DNA from 2 places in the Gluconobacter japonicus genome. Region 1 is predicted to be linked to the other one. Evidence: predicted binding sites of a transcription regulator. Region 1 holds the regulator's gene; the other holds the start of a gene.
What was found. Region 1 encodes LexA, which represses DNA repair genes until DNA is damaged. Its sites were predicted from a motif close to TGTTCTANNTANGTTC; they were not measured.
Positions count from the first base shown of each region.

Region 2: the regulator LexA is predicted to act here: its motif matches at 1,333-1,348, upstream of uvrA (excinuclease ABC subunit UvrA).

Region 1 is NZ_JABCQN010000003.1:340,246-343,632, reverse strand. Features, by position in the region: gene pgsA (CDP-diacylglycerol--glycerol-3-phosphate 3-phosphatidyltransferase) at 1-582, shown strand, start outside; gene HKD32_RS08070 (hypothetical protein) at 684-1,289, shown strand; gene lexA (transcriptional repressor LexA) at 1,342-2,067, opposite strand; gene rpmG (50S ribosomal protein L33) at 2,375-2,542, shown strand; gene HKD32_RS08055 (FtsB family cell division protein) at 2,645-2,974, opposite strand; gene eno (phosphopyruvate hydratase) at 3,112-3,387, opposite strand, start outside.
Region 2 is NZ_JABCQN010000002.1:270,989-274,375, reverse strand. Features, by position in the region: gene HKD32_RS04660 (helix-turn-helix transcriptional regulator) at 1-225, shown strand, start outside; gene HKD32_RS04655 (GNAT family N-acetyltransferase) at 222-689, shown strand; gene ssb (single-stranded DNA-binding protein) at 752-1,318, opposite strand; gene uvrA (excinuclease ABC subunit UvrA) at 1,447-3,387, shown strand, end outside.

The sequences.
Region 1 (3,387 bases):
GTCCTGACCCTGCTTCGCATAGCGGCCATTCCAGTTCTGGTCGCTCTGCTAGCCCTGCATTCCGCACTGGGGAATGTAGCAGCCTGTGTTGTCTATACGGCGGCCTGCATCACGGATTATCTGGATGGTGCTCTGGCACGCCGGTGGCAGATGCTGTCCGAACTGGGGCGCATGATGGACCCCATCGCGGACAAGCTCCTGGTAGGAGCCCTGCTACTGGCTTTGGCTGGCCTGACGGTTCTTCCGGTATTCTCGCTCTACGCCGCGATCATTATTATGCTGCGCGAGATCCTTGTGAGCGGTCTGCGTGAATACATGGCTTCCCAGCGGGAAACCCTTCCTTCTACCCGTCTGGCAAAATGGAAGACCGGCATCCAGATGGTCGCCATTGGCTTCCTGATTGGTGGAGACAAGGCCGCTGCCGCTCTTCATCTGTCCTTTCTGCCCGCCACGCTGATTGGTGGTATTTTGCTGTGGATCTCAGTTATTCCAACAGTTCTCAGTGGCTGGGGCTACCTTACAGTTGGCCTTTCCAGAATGATGGCATCTGATCCGCGCAAGTCCTCGAAGATCGTATCCTGATCTGGACTGTGCACGATTATTATTGCAGTTATCATCCCATCATCTGGCGCTTTCACGCAATGATCGCTAAAGGTCAATGATCGACCTTATGGGAGTATGCAATGCGTAAGGCCGCTCTACTGGCATTACCTCTCGCCCTGAGTGGCTGTTCGGGCATGGGCAAGTTTTTGAACGATACAGCTCTGTGGTCAGGCAGCAATCCTAACGCGCCACACGGGGATAGTGAAAACTTGCGTCGTGCTCGCGGGGAAACAGTTGCCTCCACGCCGATCCTTCCGGAAGGCGGCAATATATGGCCTGGCTCTCCTCAGCCTCTGCCAACCCTGAAAGATGTTGAAAACCCCGATAGTGTGTTCAATCGCGCTCTGGGCGATCCTGCGACATATTTCGGCGGCGCCTCAATCGACAAAACCTTTATGGGAGGAATTGCCGGCTCTGGTGCTTTGGGGTCCATGGGACATCAGATGAAACCAGGGGCAAGCATATCGGCTGGAGAAAGTTCGGATACACGTTATGGTGTGTCTCAGGATCGAAGCAACCTCATCCCGGCACTTCCGACAAGCGTTCCAGATAACGCGCCCCATTTCCTGTCAAAAAACCCCGACAAGACAATCATCATTCCAAACGGAGATGGCACAAGTACGCTCATCGCTCCTGACGGAACGGTACGGGTTGTCCGCGGCATTCCAGCTGCCCCGAAACATTAATCTGCATAATGGTTCCTGAAGGCCCTCGCGGACTTACAGGAACCATACACGTTCAATACTGACGGAAGAGCGCTACCAAACGCCCCTGAATGCGAACACGTGACGCCGGAAGAATGCGGGTTTCATAATCCCGGTTGGCAGCTTCAAGAGCGATCGTAGAACCACGCCGACGCAGTTTCTTGAGTGTCACTTCCTGACCATCAATCAAAGCCACGACAATCTGGCCATTATCCGCGAGTTCGCCACGGCGAATGATCGCCATATCTCCGTCCAGAATGCCCGCTTCAATCATGGAATCGCCTGCAACGGTCAGGGCATAATGTTCACCCGTGCCAAGCAGGGAAGAGGGTACCTGAATATGGGTGCTCTCATCCTGAAGAGCCTCAATCGGCAGACCTGCCGCGATACGCCCGTAGAGAGGAATCTGAACACTCACATCTTCGACGGGCGAGCGCGGCGCTTCCGAAAAAGCCCCCTCCATAGCCTGACGGCCACCTTCGACGACTGTCGGCACGAATAGAGCCTGCGCAACAGTGCTCTCGGCATGGGGCGCATCCATTCCCATATGAGGAAGACGCAGAACCTCCAACGCTCGGGCACGATGATGATGCCGACGCAGGAAGCCCCGTTCCTCAAGAGCGGAAATCAAGCGATGAATACCTGATTTGGAGCGGAGCTCGAGCGCATCCTTCATTTCGTCGAAAGAGGGAGAATACCCGGTCCGGCGAAGGTGCTCGTCAATATATAGCAAAAGCTGGTGCTGCTTGCGCGTCAGCATACAGGCGCTCCTGTGCGCCTCGGTGGAGGCATAATCTGGAAACAGGCAGAACACATGACCAACATGTATCTCCCTTTTGTTCTTTATAGGTTCCTCTTTACCGGACCACAAGGACGTCAATGCCCTGAAAACATGAGTTTTAGCGGCTAAAATTGATTATTTTTCCGAAAAAAGACACGTTATCAGCGGATTTTCACGAGAAAGCCTTGACCTGAGACAGACAAATCAGCATGGTGCGCCGAACTAGATCAACCTGCTGCTTTGACACTTGCGAGCGGCATCAGGACGGCGCAAGCCCGAGGGTATCATGGCAAAAACCAACGTTATTCAGATCCGTCTCGTTTCGTCGGCTGACACCGGCTACTTCTATGTCACGAAGAAGAACGCACGTTCTGCTACGGGCAAGATGGAAGTCCGTAAGTATGACCCGGTCGCTCGCAAGCATGTGACCTTCCGCGAAGCCAAGATCAAGTAAGACCTCGCGGATCATACGAGTTTAAAAAGGCGGCCTTACGGTCGCCTTTTTTGTTGCCCCCACAAAAAAGAACCGATTAAGCGGTTCTTTCAAAAACTGACCTCAGAAAAGCTTGTCGTGCGGACTATAGGGCACAACAATATCCCCATTCCGAGTCAGATTCAGCATAGCCCGTGACCGCTCATCGAGAATATCAGCATCAAGTGCCTTCTCTTTCAGAGCCAGCACCCGCCGATGCCAGACAGCCTGCTCATCCTTGGCATCCTGTTGTGCCTGAAGAGCCTGCTGCTGAAGAACGAGCTGATCTTGATACGCGTGAATACCATGCGCTCCGTGCAGAGCGTTCCAGCCAAAATAAGCCGTTAGGGAAAGAAACAGGACTGGCGGCGCAACCGTACGGATGGCGCGCTTGATGAGTCGAAGAGGTCTCACGCGGGGTACAGTCTCCCTTGGCTTTCAAACGTTTTGACAGCCTACCTCAGAGAGACAGAGCGAAACAATCATTCATGTCAAAAGACACCTGATTATTTTCCAAAAAAAACCGGCCCCAAAAGGGGCCGGCTTTCTGGTCAGGCATTTTTGAGAATGCTGCGACCTGCATAACGTGCCGCGCTACCGAGTTGCTGCTCGATACGGATTAGCTGGTTGTACTTGGCCGTACGATCAGAGCGGGAGAGGGAACCCGTCTTGATCTGCCCACAGTTGGTCGCAACAGCCAGATCCGCGATCACAGCGTCTTCCGTCTCACCGGAACGATGGCTCATCACGCAGGTGTAGCCAGCCTTGTGAGCCGTCTCGACAGCTTCCAGCGTTTCCGTCAGCGTGCCAATCTGGTTCACCTTCAC
Region 2 (3,387 bases), on a different contig from region 1:
GCGTTCCAGGCCCTGACCTCTGCCCTTCAGGCTGAAAGCCAGGAGTTTCTCCATTTCTGGCAGGACCAGCGTGTTCTCCCCAGAGAAGGCGGCCAACGCAGCTTCAAGCATCCAGTCCGTGGAGTGCTGAACTACGAACAGATAACTCTCACCCCCGCAGAACACACAGGGTATAAACTTGTCATCCTGACGCCGACCTCAATTGAACAGACACGCGCATCATGAGCCCGACATTCACCCTGCATCCCGCCGATTTTTCCAACCCGCAAACGCGTGACCTTCTGGCCCTTCACCTCGCAGGAATGCACGAAAACACCCCACCCGGACATGTCTTCGCCCTTGACCTGTCAGGCCTCATGGCACCTGAAATCGAAGTCTGGACTGTCCATAGACAGGATCGCGTAGCTGGAATCGGCGCACTCAAACGCCTGAACAATCAGGTAGGCGAGCTCAAATCCATGCGCACCCATCCTGACTTTCTGAGACAGGGCGTTGCCAGTACTCTGCTGGATCACCTTATCCATAGAGCGCGTTCTGAGGGGATGAAGACACTCAGCCTTGAGACCGGACGCGGATCTTCCTTCGAACCGGCTCTGGCGCTCTATCAAAGCCGAGGCTTCCAACCGGGCGAAGCCTTCGGTGACTATCAGGCTTCAGAATTCAACCAGTTCTTCCATCTGCCCCTCTGAACGCCCGCGCCGGACATAAAAAAACCGGACTGACATTGCCAGCCCGGTTCCAAACGCATCCCTCAGAACGGGATTTCGTCATCCAGATCGTTATCCGGCGGCGCATCCCAGCCACCACCCCGGTTACCACCGCCAGACGACCCACCTGAGCGGCCGCCATCATTACCACCGCCGAAGCCACCCCCCCGGTTGCCGCCACCAAAGCCGCCACCGTTGCTGTTTCCACCGCCGTAGGACGAGCCGCCTCCGTCGAAGCCACCCTCGTCGCCGCCACTGCGATTGCTATCCAGCAGCACCAGTTCACCGCGGAAACGATCGATCGTCACTTCCGTCGTGTAACGCTCCTGGCCTGACTGATCGGTCCACTTCCGGGTCCGCAGTTCGCCTTCCAGATAGACCTTGCGGCCCTTGCGCAGAAAACGCTCCGCCACATCGCCCAGACGATCATTGAAGATCACGACACGATGCCATTCGGTGCGCTCCTTGCGCTCACCGCTCTGACGGTCGTTCCATGTTTCGGACGTCGCAATCGTCAGATTGACGATCTTCGAGCCTGACTGCGTGTTCCGGACTTCCGGGTCCTTGCCCAGATTCCCGACCAGAATCACCTTGTTGACGCTACCTGCCATTCCGTACCAACCAATTTTCTCGAATTGTTCTTTTCATATGGGGCGTGAAAACCCATCTATAAAGTGATCTAGCACCGTTCAGGCGCGTTGCGAACACAATTGCCTTTTCTGCACATCCCGGGGTCTTCGTGAGCTTTCCAGACAATCATTCGATCCGTGTCCGTGGCGCACGCGCCCACAACCTCAAGAATATCGACGTCACAATCCCTCGTGACTCGCTCACGATCATCACGGGCCTGTCCGGCTCGGGGAAATCTTCGCTCGCGTTCGATACAATCTACGCAGAAGGCCAGCGCCGCTACGTTGAAAGCCTCTCGGCCTACGCCCGCCAGTTCCTCGAACTGATGGGCAAACCAGACGTGGACTCCATCGAAGGGCTCTCCCCCGCCATCTCGATTGAGCAGAAAACCACTTCAAAAAACCCCCGCTCGACTGTCGGCACGATCACGGAGATCCACGACTATATGCGTCTGCTCTGGGCGCGCGTGGGTATTCCCTATTCTCCTGCCACTGGCCTGCCCATCGAAGCCCAGACCGTCAGCCAGATGGTGGACCGGGTCATAGCGCTCCCGGAGGGCATGCGCCTGATGCTTCTCGCCCCGGTCGTCCGTGATCGGAAAGGCGACTGCAAACGCGAACTCGCAGAGCTGTCCCGCAAGGGCTTCACCCGCGTCAAAATCGACGGTGAGCTTTACGAAATCGCCGAAGCCCCGGAACTGAACCGCAAGACCCGCCACAACGTGGAAGTGGTTGTGGACCGGATCGTCGTCAAATCCGATCTGGAATCCCGCCTGGCCGACAGCTTCGAAACCGCCCTCGAACTCTCCGATGGTCTCGCTTACGCCGAGGAAGTCAAACGCGCTGACGACAAGGCCGCCCCGGCCCACATCGTTTTCTCGTCCCGCTTCGCCTGCCCGGTCTCAGGCTTTACGATTGAAGAGATCGAGCCACGCCTGTTCTCCTTCAACGCGCCAATGGGCGCATGCCCAACCTGCGATGGTATCGGAACAGAAACGCATTTTGATGCCAATCTGATCGTCCCGGATGACAGCCTGACACTTGCCGAAGGCGCCATTGCCCCATGGAAAGGCGCCAGCACCGACTGGTACGACCAGACGCTTGCCGCCCTCTCCCGTCACTGCGGCGACACCATGAATACACCCTGGGGCGACCTGAAAGCCGAAACGCGCGACCTGATCCTCAACGGTTCCAAAGAAGCGATTGCCATTCCCTACCGCGATGGCAGCAAGGTCCACACCGTGACCAAACCTTTCGAAGGCGTGCTGAAAAACCTCCGCCGCCGCATGGCCCAGACCGACAGCATGTGGGTGAGGGAAGAACTGTCGCGCTACCAGTCCGAAAAACCCTGTCACGTCTGCCATGGCGCACGCCTGAAACCGGAAGCACTCTGCGTGAAGGTCAATGACCTGAACATCGCCGAAGCCTCGGACATGCAGATCCGCAAGGCCCTCGACTGGTTCTCGGGCGTTGAAGCGACTCTGACACCTCAACGGGCCGAAATCGCCCGTCGCATCCTGCGTGAAATCACGGATCGCCTGCACTTCCTTGATGATGTGGGCTTAGACTACCTCACGCTCTCCCGTGGGTCGGCCACGCTTTCTGGCGGTGAAAGCCAGCGCATCCGCCTTGCCTCCCAGATCGGCTCCGGTCTGACGGGCGTCCTGTATGTGCTAGACGAACCTTCCATCGGCCTGCACCAACGCGACAACGAGCGCCTTCTCGGCACACTGGAACGCCTCAAGCGCCTCGGGAACACGGTCATCGTCGTCGAACATGACGAGGACGCCATCAGGGCCGCCGATTATCTGATCGACATGGGCCCCGGTGCTGGCACACGGGGCGGAAACGTCATTGCCGTCGGCTCTCCGAAGGAAGTGGCCAAAAACAAGGACAGCCTGACGGGCGCCTACCTGTCAGGCCGAAAGTTCATCCCCGTCCCGGAAAATCGTCGCACATCTGACAAGACGCTCACCCTCGTCGGCGCAAAAGGCAACAACCTCAAAGACCTGACCGTCGATTTCCCACTGGGCACATTCATTGCCGTAACG